Regions from separate parts of the Streptomyces sp. NPDC058663 genome, predicted to be linked through region 2. Evidence: riboswitches for the same ligand, from Rfam matches in the RefSeq annotation. Region 2 holds a riboswitch; the other holds the start of a gene.
What was found. A riboswitch is a leader RNA that binds a small molecule or an ion and turns the genes downstream of it on or off. The one in region 2 is predicted to bind cobalamin.
Positions count from the first base shown of each region.

Region 1 (7,797 bases), on a different contig from region 2:
CAGGACCGGCAGCCCCTCGGCCGCCCGCCGCACCAGGGCGTCGGCGAGCCCGCGCTCCCGCAGCCACGCCAGCGCCCTGACCGTGCCCCGCGTCCCCGGCACCACCACCAGGTCCGCGTCGGCCAGCTCCTCGGCCCGGTCCACGAAACGCACGACCACGCCCGGCTCGGCGGCCAGCGCGTCCACATCGGTGAAGTTCGACATCAGCGGCACCGCGCACACCGCGACCCGCAGCACGTCCTCACCGAACGGCGGCGCGACCACCGATTCCCGTACCGCACCGCGCATCGAGACCCGCAGCCCGTCCTCCTCGTCGATGCCGAGCCCGTGCGCGTACGGCAGCACGCCGTACGTCCTGCGCCCGGTGAGGTTCTCCAGCATGTCGAGCCCCGGCTCCAGCAGCGAGACGTCACCGCGGAACTTGTTCACCAGGTACCCCGCGATCAGCCGCTGGTCCTCACCGGCGAGCAGCGCGGTCGTACCGAAGAAGGACGCGAAGACGCCGCCCCGGTCGATGTCGCCCACCACCACGACGGGGAAGTCCGCGGCGCGGGCGATGCCCATGTTCACGATGTCGGTACGGCGCAAATTGATCTCGGCGGGGCTCCCCGCCCCCTCGCAGATCACCGCGTCGTAACTCTCGCGCAGCTCGGCCAGGCACTGTGTCACCGTGCCGAGCAGCGCCTCGCGGTGGCCGCCCTGGACACCCTCGCCGTACTCCTTGCCGCCGGCCGTGCCGAAGAAGCCGCGCGCGCTCATCTCGCCCACCGGCTTGCCCAGCAGCACCACCTGGCTGGAGCGGTCGCTGCCCGGCTTCAGGAGTACGGGGTTCATCAGCGCGGTCGGCTCGACGCGGGCGGCCTGGGCCTGCATCGCCTGGGCGCGCCCGATCTCCGCGCCCTCGCGGGTCACGAACGAGTTCAGCGACATGTTCTGCGCCTTGAACGGGGCGACCTTCACCCCCTGGCGCACCAGCCACCGGCAGATTCCCGCCGTGACGACGCTCTTGCCCGCGTCCGACGTGGTCCCCGCCACCAACAGCCCGCCACCGCTCATGCCTTCGTCCCCTTCGCGCGCCCGCGGGCTGCCCGCCCGAGGGCGAGGCGCCCGGCCGCACACACGGCAAGGGCCAGCAGGTTCACCCGGAGCGAGAGCCGCACCGCGCGTTCGATGTCCGCCACCTCGACGGGGCGGCCCGTCTCCCCGTTGAGCACGGCCCGGTTCTCGACGCGTCCTGCGTAGGCGAGCGTGCCGCCCAGCCGCACGCCCAGCGCGCCCGCGAACGAGGCCTCCACGGGGCCCGCGTTGGGGCTGGGGTGGCTGGCCGCATCCGCGCGCCAGGCCCGCAGCGCCCCCCGCGGGTCGTCCCCGGCGAGGACCGCGAGGGCGGCCGTCAGCCGGGCGCCCGGCCAGCCCGCCACGTCGTCCAGGCGCGCGGAAGCCCACCCGAAGCGCCGGTGGCGCGCCGACTTGTGTCCGACCATCGCGTCCAGGGTGTTCACTGCGCGGAACGCCACCAGCCCCGGCACCCCGCCGACCGCCCCCCACACCAGCGCGCCCACCACCGCGTCCGAGGTGTTTTCGGCGACGGACTCCACCACGGCACGCGCCATCTGCTGCCCGTCCAGGGCCTGCGGGTCCCGGCCGCACAGGTGCGGCAGCCGCTCGCGCGCCACGTCGAGGTCGCCCGCGGCGAGCGCCCCGCCGATCGCCCCGGCCTCGCGGCCCAGCGACGTACCGCCGACGACCGACCACGTGGCGGCGGCGGTCAGCACGACGGAGGCGACGGGGGAGTGGCGCACCGCCCGTGCGGCGAGTGCGGCGGCCCCGGCGGCGGAGCCGACGCAGAGAAGGGTGTGCAGTGCGCCGCGCCCCCGGTCGTCGCGCCACAGCGCCTGCTCGACCGCTCCTGCGGCACGGCCGAAGGCGGCCACCGGGTGGCCCCTGCGCGGGTCGCCGAGCAGCAGGTCGCCGAGGAATCCGGCGGCCGCGCCCCAGGCGAAGACATGGGCGGGGGAGGACAGGGCGGACGGGGCAGGCACAAGGGCTGAACCGCGTGAACCGCAGCCGGGCATGGCGAAGTGTCCTTAACTCAGGGTCCGCGCCCTGGTTCGACGTGACGAGCGGCTGGGAGTTCCTGGCTTCGTGACGACCGGGGTCGCACGTGACAGTGGCGGGACCGCGCCGGATTCGCACCGGCTTCCTCTCCATGCCGCCGTATTGGCTCGGGCAGTCCACCACGCCCTGCGAACAACCGTCAACCTGGGGTTGACCTGCGGGAGGCGGTGCGCCGAAGCACCACCCCGCACGCGACGAGCCGCCCCGCGCACGGGGCGCGGGGCGGCTCGAAGGAATGCGGACGTCCGGGGCTCGCGGGCGCCGGAGGACGGCGGGGCGTCAGATGACGATCAGGTAGATCCCGTACGCCACGGCCGCCGCGCACAGCGCGAAGCAGGCGTACGCGCCGGTGCGCGCCGCGGTCGCCGAACCGCCGGAGGCGGCGGCCGACTGCTGCTTGGAGAGGCCCACGATGCCGAGGGTGAACAGGCCCACCAGGGAGACGGTGGCCACGAGGCTGACGCCGAAGACGCTGCCGAGAGCTGCCCAGTCGATGTTCATGCGGTCGCTTTCCTAGAGTTCCGGGGCCGCTCAGACCGAGGCGGCCGGGCGGGCCGGTTCGGCGGGGCTCGCGGCGGGGGAGTGCAGGGTGGCCCTGAGGCCGTCGGTGGCCAGGAGGCCGGCGGGGGGCGGGGTGACGGCCGCGATGGCGGTGGTGACGACACCGGCGGGTTCGGACGCGGACTGCGTCGAGTCGAGGTCGTCGGCGGTGACCGGCTTGCGGCGGGACAGCACCCAGATCGCCGCGGAGCCCGCGACCAGCAGCACCGCGGTGGCGGTGACGCCCCAGGCGCCCTGCCCGGTGAGGAACTCCGCCCCGGCGGCGACAAGGCCGGCGGCCGGGAGGGTCAGACCCCAGGCGACGAACATCCGGGTCGCGGTCGACCAGCGGACCACGCCGCCCTTGCGGCCGAGACCCGCACCCATCACGGAGCCGGAGCAGACCTGGGTGGTGGAGAGGGAGAAGCCGAGGTGCGAGGAGGCCAGGATGACCGTGGCGGCACCGGTCTGGGCAGCGAAGCCCTGCGGCGGCCTGAGGTCGGTGAGGCCGGTGCCCATGGTGCGGATGATGCGCCAGCCGCCGAGGTAGGTGCCGAGCGCGATGGCCACACCGGCCGAGACGATGACCCACATCGGGGGGTTGGAGCCCGGGGCCAGGACGTTGCCGGTGACCAGGGCCAGGGTGATGACACCCATGGTCTTCTGCGCGTCGTTGGTGCCGTGCGCCAGCGAGACCAGGCCGGCCGAGGCGATCTGACCCGCCCGGTAGCCCTTCGCGGTGGACTTCTCGTCCGTCTTGCCCGCCAGCTTGAAGGTGAGCTTGGTGGCGAGGTACGCGGCGAGACCGGCGACGAGCGGTGCCGCGATGGCGGGCAGCAGCACCTTGGTGATGACGACGCTGCCGTTCACGCCGGAGGTGCCGACCGACATCAGGGTGGCGCCGATGAGGCCGCCGAAGAGTGCGTGGGAGGAACTGGACGGCAGGCCGATCAGCCAGGTCAACAGGTTCCAGAGGATCGCGCCGACGAGCGCCGCGAAGATCACTTCCGTGGTGATGCCGCTCTCGTTGATGAGCCCACCGGAGATCGTCTTGGCGACCTCGACGGAGAGAAACGCACCAATGAGGTTGAGCACGGCGGACATGGCCACCGCCGTCTTGGGCTTGAGTGCGCCGGTCGAGATGGTGGTGGCCATCGCGTTGGCAGTGTCGTGGAAACCGTTCGTGAAATCGAACACGAGAGCGGTGACGATCACGATTCCGAGGAGGAGCGTGATGTGTTCCATTTACCCAGGCAATCGTTTGAGGTCAGTGGCTGTAGGAACGTAAGCAACCTGAGTGAACGGAAGATGAACTGAGAAGGGCGTTGTGGTGACCCGAAACGCGGGACCGCTGCCCCGAAAATCACCGGAACGGCGGCGCGGCCGGGCGGCGCCCGGGTCGTCAACCGTGCGCGAAGGTGCTCAACCGCCCGAGTGAGCCGCGGAAGAGATCCTGGTCACCCGGAGGTGGCCCCGGCCGTCACCGAACTGCGCGAGTCGTCCCGTACGGCTGACCGGGCGCGACGGCTTGGCACCGGCCCCGCGCCGTCCCCGCGGGCGGCTGGCAGGATGCGGCCCATGACGAGCGACGAGGCGCATGCGGCGTACGGAGCCGATGGGGTGGACGGAACCGGCGGGGCGTACGGAACCGGCGGGGTGGACGGGACGCGACCGCCGGAATCACCCGACGCGGTGGCACGCGCCTGGCGGGACCTGGTGGACACCGCGCGCCGCTCGGTGGCGGACGGCCTGGTCGTCGGCACCTCGGGCAACGTCTCGGTCCGGGTCGGCGGACTGATCCTCCTCACCCCGAGCGGCGTCCCCTACGACCGGCTCCGCCCGGAGGACGCCGTCGGCGTCGGCCTCGACGGCCGCCAGATCCTCGGCGCACTCACCCCCACCAGCGAACTCCCCCTGCACCTCGCCCTCTACCGGGCGACCGGCGCGCGCGCAGTCGTGCACACCCACGCCGTGCACGCCACCGCCGTCTCCACCCTGGTCGACCGGCTGCCGCTGGTCCACTACATGGCCGCCGCCATGGGAGGCGAGATACGCACCGCGCCCTACGCGACCTACGGGACCGAGGAGCTGGCCCAGAACGCGCTGCGCGCGCTGCGCGAGCGGACCGGCTGCCTCCTGCGGAACCACGGCACCCTCACCTACGGCGACACCCTCGACCAGGCCTACGACCGCACCGCCCAGCTGGAGTGGATGTGCCGCCTGTGGCTCACCGCCTCCTCCGTCCCCGGGCGCTCCCCGACCCTCCTGAGCGACACCGACCTGGACGAGGTCAAGGAACAGCTGCGGGACTACGGGCAGCGGGGCTGAGGGCCGGGGCCGCGCAAGATCACGTTATTCATCACTCAATACCGGCCACGTCCTGCGGGCCATGCCTCCCGGCCACGGACACCGGGCACGGCTCCGGGCGGCGTGCCCCCGGCGGGCCCCGCCCACTGGCCGTGCGGGCCGGCAGTACGGACACTGAAGCGGTGCACCCGGCTAAAGCGACGGCAGCGGCCGTCACCACCCTGATCGGCATCGGCGCCGCCGCGGTCGCGGCCGCCCGGTACGCCGGCGACGCCGCCCTCAAGGCCTCGCCCGGCCGGCCCCTGGCCGCCGAAGCCCGCGTCACCGTGCACTCCACGGCCCCCGGCGAGGTCACGCTGACACGCGGCCTCGGCACGCTGCGGCCCGGTGTGTACGGGCTGGAGGGCGAGGGGGTGCACGCGGTCGTCGGCCCCGTCCTGGAAGCGGCACCGCACGAGGCGGACACGGTCGTACGCCGCCTGGAACGGGTCACCCGGGGCTCCCTCGCCCCGGGCACCAAGGTCAGGCTGACCCCGTGCGTCCACACCGGCGACCCCCACTCCGCACTCGGCATCCACTTCACCGACGTCGACGTCATGGGCGAACTCGGGCCGCTGCCGGCCTGGTTCGTGCCCGGGAGCCGCACCACCTGGGTGATCGCCGTGCACGGCCTCGGCACCACCCGTGAACACCCCCTCAACGTCCTCGGGCTCCTGCACCGCTATCGGATCCCGGTCCTCGACCTCGCCTACCGGGGCGATGCGGGCGCACCTCCCTCCCCGGACGGCCTCGGCCACCTCGGGGACTCGGAGTGGCGCGACCTGGACGCGGCGATCCGGCACGCCGCGCGGCAGGGCGCCCAGCGCCTCATCCTCTACGGCTGGTCCACCGGGGCCGCGATGGCGCTGCACGCGGCGACCACCTCGGCGGTCCGCCACTTGGTCTCCGGACTGGTCCTCGACTCCCCGGTGCTGGACTGGGAGGCCACCGTCCGCTCCCTCGCCTCGGTACGCCGCGTCCCGGCGGCGATCCTGCCGCTCGCGGTTCGGGCGGCGCAGGGCAGCACGGGGCCGCACGGCGACCGGCTGCGCGAGGCCGCCGCACCGGGCGGGCTGCGCGTGCCCGCGCTGATCTTCCACGGGCCCGGCGACACCGTCGCACCGTGGGGCCCCTCGCGCGACCTGGCGGCCGCCCGCCCCGACCTGGTCACCCTCCACCCCGTGCCCGACGCGTCCCACGGGGCGATGTGGAACGCGGACCCCGCCGCCTACGAGGAGTCCCTCCGCCGCTTCCTCACCCCGCTGATGTAGCCCCGCCACGGCCCGGCGGGCCGCGCCGTCACGCGGCTGCACGGCCCGTCCTCGTACCCCCGCCGGGCAGTCGCCAGGACGGATGCGAGGCCGGGCACGAGGCCCGCCGGGCTGACCGGAACGGAGCCGGGGGGACACGTTCCGTTTGGGCTTTCGGGCGGTCAGCGGTGACACTGCTCCACGTGACGTCCCGTACACCGCGCGACTCCAGGCTCCGACTTGTCCGCCCGCGACCCCTCGCCACCGCCCGCAGGGCCGTGACGAACCGGCGTACCCGCCCGGCACCCCGCCCTCCCGAGGGCACCCCGGCCCAGGCGGAACTGGCCCGTCACGCCCGAGCCGTCCTCGCCGACGCGGCAAGGGTCGCCCGCTGGGCCGACACCGAGCGCGCCCGGGGCGCCGCCCCCCGCCCCGGCCAGGCCGGCACCCTCTCCGACGCCTCCGCCGAGCGCGCCGCCGAAGCGCTGCGCCTGACCGAGGCCCAGGTCCGCGCGGGCTGGGACCGCGCCCGCCTCGCCGGCCTCGTCGAGATCCACGGCGCCAACGCCCGCCCCGGGTGGCGGCTGCGTGCCTGGGACCGCGACGACGCGGCGGTGCTGCGCGGCTGGGTCGCCCTGTTCGACGCCTGGTCGATCGTCCACCCCGCGCCCGAGGGCATCACCCCGGTGACCGTCGCCGAGGTCGTGGAATCCGTCCCCCAGGTGCTCTCCCTCCTCCAGCTCTCGGCCGGCCCCGTCCTCGTACCGGCCCTGCTCGACCTGCTCGAGCAGCGCGTCGCCGAACTGCACGAGGAGCGCTGCGAGGTCCCGCCGCCCCTGCACGGCATCCCGGCGCAGTCCACCCCGCACACCGCTCCCGCCCCGCTCTCCTCCCTCCTCGACTGGGCACTCGCCGGCCTGGCCTCCGTCGGCGCCCTGACCCTCGGCGAGGGCCAGGCGACCCTGACCCCGCTCGGCAGCTGGGCGGTCTGGGTCAAGCTGGAGCAGATCTGCGTCGCCGCGCAGAGCCCCGCGGGGAACATCGAGCAGTCCGCCGACGCCATGCTGGCCGGCTGCGCCCGGCTCACCCCGGGACCGGCCCGCGCCGAGTACCGGGCCTGGCTGGCCGCCCGGACCGTCGGCACCGCCGTCCTCGAACTCCTCGAAGTGGCCCGCGGCGAGGACGCCCTGCTCCGCGGACTCGCCTTCGAGGCCCTGCGCGTCGTCGGCGCGCCCGCCGAGTCCGAGGTGCGGGCCGCCGCCGACGAGATCGCGCTGCGCCCCTACGCGCTGCTGTGGCTCGCCGAGCACGAGGGCGTCGACCCCGAGGAGGCCCACGACCGGCTCACCCGCGAGGAGTCCACCTGGCTCTGGGTCGACACCGCGGCGGCCGTGGCCGACCACGGCGAGAGCGAGCTGCTGGTCCGCCACCTCGAATCGGCCGTCCAGGGCAGCGTCCCCGCCCTGCTCGACGAGGTCCGGTCCGTGGGCCACCCGCGCACCGTCCAGGTCCTGGTCGCGCTCGCCGCCGCACACCCGGACCC
Region 1 covers NZ_JBHXRV010000004.1:152,078-159,874, forward strand. Annotated here, with positions in the region: gene ACFWVV_RS04520 (cobyric acid synthase) at 1-1,056, opposite strand, end outside; gene ACFWVV_RS04525 (cobalamin biosynthesis protein) at 1,053-2,075, opposite strand; cobalamin riboswitch at 2,112-2,254, opposite strand; gene ACFWVV_RS04530 (hypothetical protein) at 2,398-2,619, opposite strand; gene ACFWVV_RS04535 (anion permease) at 2,650-3,903, opposite strand; gene ACFWVV_RS04540 (class II aldolase/adducin family protein) at 4,237-4,986, shown strand; gene ACFWVV_RS04545 (alpha/beta hydrolase family protein) at 5,148-6,275, shown strand; gene ACFWVV_RS04550 (hypothetical protein) at 6,458-7,797, shown strand, end outside.
Region 1: another riboswitch for cobalamin. It lies ahead of ACFWVV_RS04525 (cobalamin biosynthesis protein); the one in region 2 lies ahead of ACFWVV_RS13170 (prenyltransferase/squalene oxidase repeat-containing protein).

Region 2 (7,797 bases):
GGCGACCGATCCGGTGAAGGACACCTTGTCGACGTCCGGGTGCCCGACCAGGTACTCGCTCACCTCGCGCTCGGCGGGAAGGATGGACAGGACTCCCTCGGGAAGCCCCGCCTCCGCGCAGATCTCGCCGAGGATGTAGCCGTCGAGCGGGGTCTCCGGGGAGGTCTTCAGGACGGCGGTGCAGCCGCTGAGGAGGGCCGGGGCCAGCTTGGCGGCGGCCGTGAACTGCGGGACGTTCCAGGGGACGACCGCCGCGACGACCCCGACCGGCTCGCGCCGTACGAGCAGGTTGCCGAGGATACCGGTGCGGCGCGTCTCCACCGGGAACTCCTGCGCCACCTTGAGGGTCGCCTCCCACACCATCATCGCGGCGAGCGCCTGCATCATCACGCTCGCGGTGTACGGGGTGCCGTTCTGGGCGGTGATGACGCGGGCGATCTCCTCGTGGCGTACCGCGATCGCGTCCTTGATGCGGGTGACGACGGCGATCCGCTCGGCCAGCGGCATCCGGGGCCAGGGCCCCTCGTCGAACGCGCGCCTGGCGGCCGCGACCGCCCGGTCCACATCCGCCTCGCTCGCGTGCGGGACCCGGCCGATGACCTGCTCGGTGTGCGGGGAGACCACCTCGATGACGTGCGGCCCCGCGGTGGCCGCCCCGTCCGGACGGGAGCCGGGCAGGGGGTCCACCAGCCTTCCGCCGATGAAGAGCTGTTGGTGTTCGACGAGTTCGGTCATGACTGTCGCCTCCCGCAAGTCCGGCCCGGTGCACTCTCGCTGACGGATAGTCAGCCACCGCTCTCCCCCGAACTGATACCAGTTCTAGTTCGTCCGGGGAAGGGCCGTGACGCGGCCGGCCAGCAGGAGGGGGGTGAAGGCCAGCAGGAAGCACAGGCCGCCCAGCGGGAGGAGGTCGAGACTGACGGCCATGCAGACCGTCCCCGCCAGCAGGGTGCCCGCCATCAGGATCCGGGTGCGGGCGGAGGCGGCGACCAGGGCGGCCAGGACGATCAGGCCGAGGAAGAAGAGCGGGGGAACGACGCCGTAGACCACGGGCTCGACCCCCGGGACCGCCTTGACCTGCCGGAAGATCTCGCGCATCGCGGGCCGGTCCGCCGCCGCGAGGCCCGCGACCAGGTCGATCACCGCCTGCGCGGCGGTCGCGACGAGTCCGGCGCCCGCCGCCACCAGGGCCACCGAGGCCGCCCGGCGTCTCGAAGGGGGCGCCGCGCGGTGCAGGTGCCGCAGGACGGGAAGGAAGAGGAGCACCCCGGTCAGCATGGCGAGATGCCCGAGCGTCCAGCCGAGGCCCGGCGTGCCCCGTTCACTGAGCAGCCGGATGCCGCCGTACGCGAGGAGCGCGAGGGGGCCCGCGACGAACGCGAAACGGGTGAGACCCGCGGGGGGCACGAGGGGGGTGGCCCTGGCCTGCGGGGGATTCGGAGTGCGCGGGGCGGCCGGAGCGTGCGGGGGATTCGGGGTGCTCGGGGTGCTCGGGGTGCTCCTCGCGTGCGAGGGATTCGGGGTGCTCGGGGCGTGCGGGGTGTGCGGGGTGTTCGCCGTGTGGGTCATGACCCGATCTTGTCCGCGTACAGCCGGCGGGCCATCGGGGACAACCACGGCCCGACCCCGACAACGACCCGGAGACGCCTGGGGGTTGAGGCCGCCACTTCCCGCACCTCGTACTGGAACTCGTTCTAGTTATAGTGAGCGCGAGGCATGTCCCGCACCACTCGCGACAGTTGGGGGAGCCATGACACAGGTGACCGAGCACGGCGGCGGTGTCTGGAGCATCAAGGTCCCCATCCCCGACAACCCCCTCGGCCACACCCTGGTGCACCTCCTGGACACCGACCGCGGCCCCGTCCTGATCGACACCGGCTGGGACGACCCCGCCTCCTGGGACACCCTCGTCGCGGGGCTCGCCGCGCTCGGCGTCGCGGCCGGGGACATCCACGGCGTGGTCATCACCCATCACCACCCCGACCACCACGGGCTCTCCGGGCAGGTGCGGGAAGCCTCCGGGGCCTGGATCGCGATGCACGCCGCCGACGCCGAGGTGGTCCGCCGCACCCGCGGCACCGAACCGGGCGCCTGGCTCGACTACCTGACCGCCAAACTGGCCGCGGCCGGAGCCCCCGACGGCCACCTCGCCCCGCTCCGCTCCGCCCGCACATCCGGGCGGACGAGCACCCTGCCGGGGCTGCGGGCCGCGCTCCCGGACCGCGGGATCGAGCCCGGTGAACTGCTGCCGCTCGCGGGCCGCACGCTGCGCGCCGTCTGGACCCCGGGGCACACGCCCGGCCATGTGTGCCTGCACCTGGAGGAGGAGCACCCGGCCGGCCTGCCCGGCAACGGCCGTCTCTTCTCCGGCGACCACCTGCTCCCCGGGATCACCCCGCACATCGGTCTGTACGAGGACCCCGACGACACCGCCGCGGCCGGCTCCCGCCCCCGGCCGGGCGACGGGGACCCGCTCGGCGACTATCTGGCCTCGCTGGAGCGCGTCGCACGGCTGGGCGCCGCCGAGGTCCTCCCCGCCCACCAGCACGCCTTCACCACCCCGCGCGAGCGCGTCGGGGAACTCCTCGCGCACCACGAAGAACGCCTCGCGGGACTGCGCGCCCTGCTCGCCACCCCGCTGACCCCCTGGCAGCTCGCGGAGCGCATGGAGTGGAACAGGCCCTGGGAACAGATCCCGTACGGCTCCCGCAACATCGCGGTCTCGGAGGCCGAGGCCCACCTGCGCCGACTGGTGAAGGTGGGCCACGCGGAGGCGGTGCCCGGCAGCGAACCGGTGACGTACACGGCGGTGTGAGGGACACCCGCGCCACGCGCCGGGCGGACTACGGGCCGGTAGAGTGTGCGAGTCGTCATCATGCCCGTACGGGAGAAGCCGGTGCGAATCCGGCACTGACCCGCAACCGTGATTCCCGCCGCGCGAGCACCTTCGCCGCGGTGTGAAGAGTCGGAACACCCGGCCCGCATGACTGGCACGGCACCGTCGAGGTAGAGGTATACGGGGCCGGTGCCGCGGTGCCTGCTGAAGGGGTCCGTGCCCGGCCGCCCTTCAGGAGAGGCACCACCGACATGACCCTTCGCCGCAGCGCCGCAGCGCTCGCCGCCGCCGCCGTCCTCGGTACGGTGGCCGCTCCGGCCGCCTCCGCCGCTCCGGCCCCGACGCCGGTGGCAATCCCCTCCGGGTTGTACGGCAAGGGCGACCCGACGTACGACGGTGTCTTCCGGCAGTCCCTCGCCCTGCTCGCGCAGCGGACCGTCGGAGTGCGGCCCGCCACGAAGGCGGTGGACTGGCTGGTGGGCCAGCAGTGCGACAACGGCGGCTTCCCCGCCTTCCGGGCCGACGCGAGCAAGGCCTGCGACGCGAAGGTGATGGTCGACACCAACGCGACGGCCGCCGCCGTACAGGCGCTGGGCGCCCTCGGCGGGCAGGACGCCGCCGTGCGAAAGGCGGTGGACTGGCTGAAGTCCGTCCAGAACAAGGACGGCGGCTGGCCCTACTCGCCAGGCACGCCGAGCGACGCCAACTCCACCTCGATCGTGATCGGTGCCCTGCTCTCGGCCGGCCTGAAGCCCAAGGACGCCATGGCCAAGGACGGGAAGTCGCCCGTCCAGACGCTGCTGACGTTCCAGGCGGACTGCGAGGGCAAGCCCGACGACCAGGGCGCCTTCGCCTTCCAGGCCGACAAGGCCGGAAAGCTGTACCCCAACGCGGACGCGACCGCCGCCGTGGTGACCGCGGCGGCGGACAAGTCCATGGTCGTCGCCCCGGGGAAGGCCAACGAGGAGCTCAAGCCCGCTGCCGACTGCGCGGCGGGCATGACCTCCCCGGAGGCCGCGGCCGACGGCGGCTCGGCCTACCTCTCCGGACTGCTGGACAAGAACGGCCAGCACCTGATGTCGGCGATGCCGGGCGCCGAGGACAAGCCCGACTTCGGCAACACCGCGGACGCCGCGGTGGCGCTGGCCGCCGCCGGCCACCGGGACGCCGCCGTCAAGCCCGCCGAGTGGCTGGCCAAGAACGCGGCCTCTTGGGCCCAGCAGACCGGGCCCGCCGCGTACGCCCAGCTGATCTTCGCCGCGCACGCCACCGGCATGGACCCGCGCTCCTTCGGCGGCACCGACCTGGTCGCGCAGCTGAACGCGACCGGCCCCGCCCCGCAGGCGGCCCAGGGCGCCGGCGACGCGAAGAAGGACGGCGCACAGAGGGACGAGGCGCAGAAGGACGACGGCGGCGGCTCGTCCGCCACCTGGTGGATCGTCGGCATCGCCTTCGTGGCGAGCATGGGCGCGGGCTTCCTGATCAGCGGCCGCAACAAGAAGAACCAGCAGCTGTGAGCCGCCCCGCCCCCGCGGGCCCCGCCGCCCTCGGCTCCTTCCCCGCCGTCTGCGCGGCACTGCTGCTCACGGTGGCAGTGGTGCTGGGGGCGCTGCTGGGCGCGGGCCCGGCCGCCGCGGACCCGGCCTCCGGCTACCGGTACTGGTCCTTCTGGGAGCGCGACGGCTCGACGTGGACGTACGCGACCCAGGGCGCGGCCACCACCCGGCCTGCCGACGGCTCCGTACAGGGATTCCGGTTCTCGGTGAGCCGGGACTCGCAGGATGCCGCCAAGCCGCGCGGGGAGGCCCGCTTCGAGGCAGTCTGCGCGAAGACGCCGGCCAAGGAGGGCAGCAAGCGCATCGCCCTCGTACTCGACTTCGGCACCCCCGCGGACGCCCCGGGCGGTGAGACGCCTCCCGCGCAGCGCAGCGTGTGCGCGCAGGTGGGCGAGGACGCGACGAGTGCCGAGGCACTCGCCGCGGTGGCGAAGCCGCTGCGCTACGACAGTTCCGCGCTGCTCTGCGCCATCGCCGGCTACCCGGGGTCCGGCTGCGCGGACCCGGTGTCGGGCAGTGCCTCGCAGGCTGCGGAGCCGACCGCGCCTGCTCCCCCCACTTCCCCTTCCGTTTCCGCGTCCGACGACGGGGGCGAGGGTCCGTCCGCGGGTGTCCTCGTCGGTCTCGCCGCCGTGCTGGCGCTCGGCGCCGCCGCCGTGTGGCAGGCACGCCGCCGCAGGGGATGAGCCGCAGGAGTGAGCCGTCCGGCAGCGGATCCCCCCGCCGCGACGGCGTGAGCGGCGGCGGGGGCGGCGGGACCGGCCACCGAGGCGGGACCGGCGGCGGCCGTGCGGGCAGGACGGCGGCCGGCTCGCTGCGGGCTCCGGCCGCCCGCCGCAGCAACGCCCTGCACGCCGGAGCCTGGTGGCTGTGGGCGCTGGGGCTCGCCGCCGCCGCTTCCCGCACCACCAACCCGCTGCTGCTCGGGCTCCTCGTCGCGGTGGCCGGGTACGTGGTCGCCGCGCGGCGCACGGACGCGCCGTGGGCGCGGTCGTACGGAGCGTTCGTCAAGCTGGGCCTGATGGTGCTGGTGATCCGGCTGGTGTTCTCGGTGCTCCTGGGGTCGCCGATTCCGGGACAGCACGTGCTCTTCACTCTGCCGGAAGTACCGCTTCCGCACTGGGCGCAGGGGGTGCGGATCGGCGGGCGGGTGACCGCGGAGCAGCTCGTCTTCGCCCTGTACGACGGCCTCAAACTGGCCACGCTCCTCATCTGCGTGGGCGCGGCGAACGCGCTCGCCAACCCGGCCCGGCTGCTCAAGTCGCTGCCCGGCGCGCTGTACGAGGCGGGCGTGGCGGTCGTCGTCGCGATGACCTTCGCCCCGAACATGGTCGCCGACGTCGCCCGCCTGCGCACCGCCCGGCGCCTGCGCGGGCGACCCACCGGCGGGGTAAAGGCGCTGGTCCAGATCGGCCTGCCGGTGCTGGAGGGGGCGCTGGAGCGGTCGGTGGCGCTGGCCGCCTCGATGGACGCCCGCGGGTACGGGCGCACCGCCCAGGTCCCGCCCCGGGTCCGCCGTCTGACGACGGTGCTGACCCTCGGCGGGCTGCTGGGCGTCTGCGCCGGGGCGTACGGGCTGCTCGCCGCACAGGGCGCCGGATACGGGCTGCCGGTGCTGCTGATCGGGCTTGCCGCCGCGATGGCCGGGCTGCGTCTCGGCGGGCGGCGCAGTGTGCGCACCCGGTACCGGCCGGACCGGTGGGGGGTGCGCGCCTGGCTGGTGGCCGGGTCGGGGACGGTGGTGGCCGCGTCGATGATCTGGGCCGCCGCGTACGACCCGCAGGCGCTGCACCCGGGGGTGCTGCCGCTGGTGGCACCGCAGTTCCCGTTGTGGCCGGCGCTGGCGGCCCTGGTGGGGCTGCTGCCCGCGTTCGTGGCCCCCGTACCGCCGCCTCTTCCCGCGCCCTCCGCCGCTGCGGTGCCATCCGCCGCTTCCGTACCGCCCGCCGTCAGAGGAAAGCTCAAGTGATCCGGTTCGAGAACGTCTCCGTGCGGTACGAGGGTGCGGCCGCGCCCGTGCTCCAGGGGGTCGATCTGACCGTGCCCGAGGGCGAGCTGGTGCTCCTCGTCGGCCCGTCCGGGGTCGGCAAGTCGACCCTGCTCGGGGCGGTGTCCGGACTGGTGCCCCACTTCACCGGGGGCGTGCTGAGCGGCCGGGTCACCGTCGATGGACGCGACACCCGTACCCACAAGCCACGCGAACTGGCCGACCTGGTCGGCACCGTGGGCCAGGACCCGCTGTCGCACTTCGTCACCGACACCGTCGAGGACGAACTGGCCTACGGCATGGAGTCGCTGGGCGTCGCCCCCGACGTGATGCGGCGCCGCGTCGAGGAGACCCTGGATCTGCTCGGGCTCGCCGATCTGCGCGACCGTCCGATCGCCACCCTGTCGGGCGGGCAGCAGCAACGCGTGGCCATCGGGTCCGTGCTGACCAGCCACCCCAAGGTCCTGGTGCTGGACGAGCCGACGTCCGCCCTGGACCCGGCGGCGGCCGAGGAGGTCCTGGCAGTGCTGCAGCGCCTGGTGCACGATCTGGGCACCACCGTGCTGATGGCCGAGCACCGCCTGGAGCGGGTCGTGCAGTACGCGGATCAAGTGGTCCTCCTGCCCGGTCCGGGGCTCGCCCCCGTGCAGGGTGAACCCGCCGATGTGATGGCCCTGTCCCCCGTCCACCCGCCGGTGGTGGGCCTGGGACGGCTGGCCGGCTGGTCGCCTCTGCCGCTGTCGGTACGGGACGCCCGCCGCAGGGCAGCCGGGCTGCGGACCGCTCTCGCGGACCGCCGTCCCGCCCCCGTCGCGGACCCGCCCGCGGCTCCTCCCGTCGCCGAGACCGACGAGCTGGTACTGCGCCGGGGCCGGGTCGAAGCGCTGCGCGGAGTGTCCCTGGCGGTGCGCCCCGGTGAGACCGTGGCCCTCATGGGCCGCAACGGAGCGGGGAAGTCGACCCTGCTGAACGCCCTGGTCGGCATGCACCCGCCCACCTCCGGCCGGGTCCTGGTGACCGGGAGGTCCCCGGCGAGGACCTCGCCGCGCGAGATGGTGCGCCGGGTGGGACTCGTACCGCAGGAGCCGCGCGATCTGCTGTACGCGGACACGGTCGGCGCCGAGTGCGCGGCGGCCGACCACGACGCGGGTGCCGAACCGGGCACCTGCCGGGCGCTGGTGAGCGCCCTGCTGCCCGGTGTACCGGATTCGACTCATCCGCGGGACCTCTCGGAGGGGCAGCGGCTGGCGCTCGCGCTGGCCCTGGTCCTGACCGGGAAGCCGCCGCTGCTGCTGCTGGACGAGCCGACCCGCGGTCTGGACTACGCGGCCAAGGCCCGGCTGGTTGGCATCCTGCGCACGCTGGCGGCGGACGGCCACGCGATCGTGCTGGCCACCCACGATGTGGAGCTGGCCGCG
Region 2 covers NZ_JBHXRV010000014.1:122,379-130,175, reverse strand. Annotated here, with positions in the region: gene ACFWVV_RS13185 (aldehyde dehydrogenase) at 1-735, opposite strand, end outside; gene ACFWVV_RS13180 (hypothetical protein) at 820-1,569, opposite strand; gene ACFWVV_RS13175 (MBL fold metallo-hydrolase) at 1,751-2,815, shown strand; cobalamin riboswitch at 2,848-2,998, shown strand; gene ACFWVV_RS13170 (prenyltransferase/squalene oxidase repeat-containing protein) at 3,088-4,353, shown strand; gene ACFWVV_RS13165 (SCO2322 family protein) at 4,350-5,078, shown strand; gene ACFWVV_RS13160 (energy-coupling factor transporter transmembrane protein EcfT) at 5,075-6,361, shown strand; gene ACFWVV_RS13155 (ABC transporter ATP-binding protein) at 6,358-7,797, shown strand, end outside.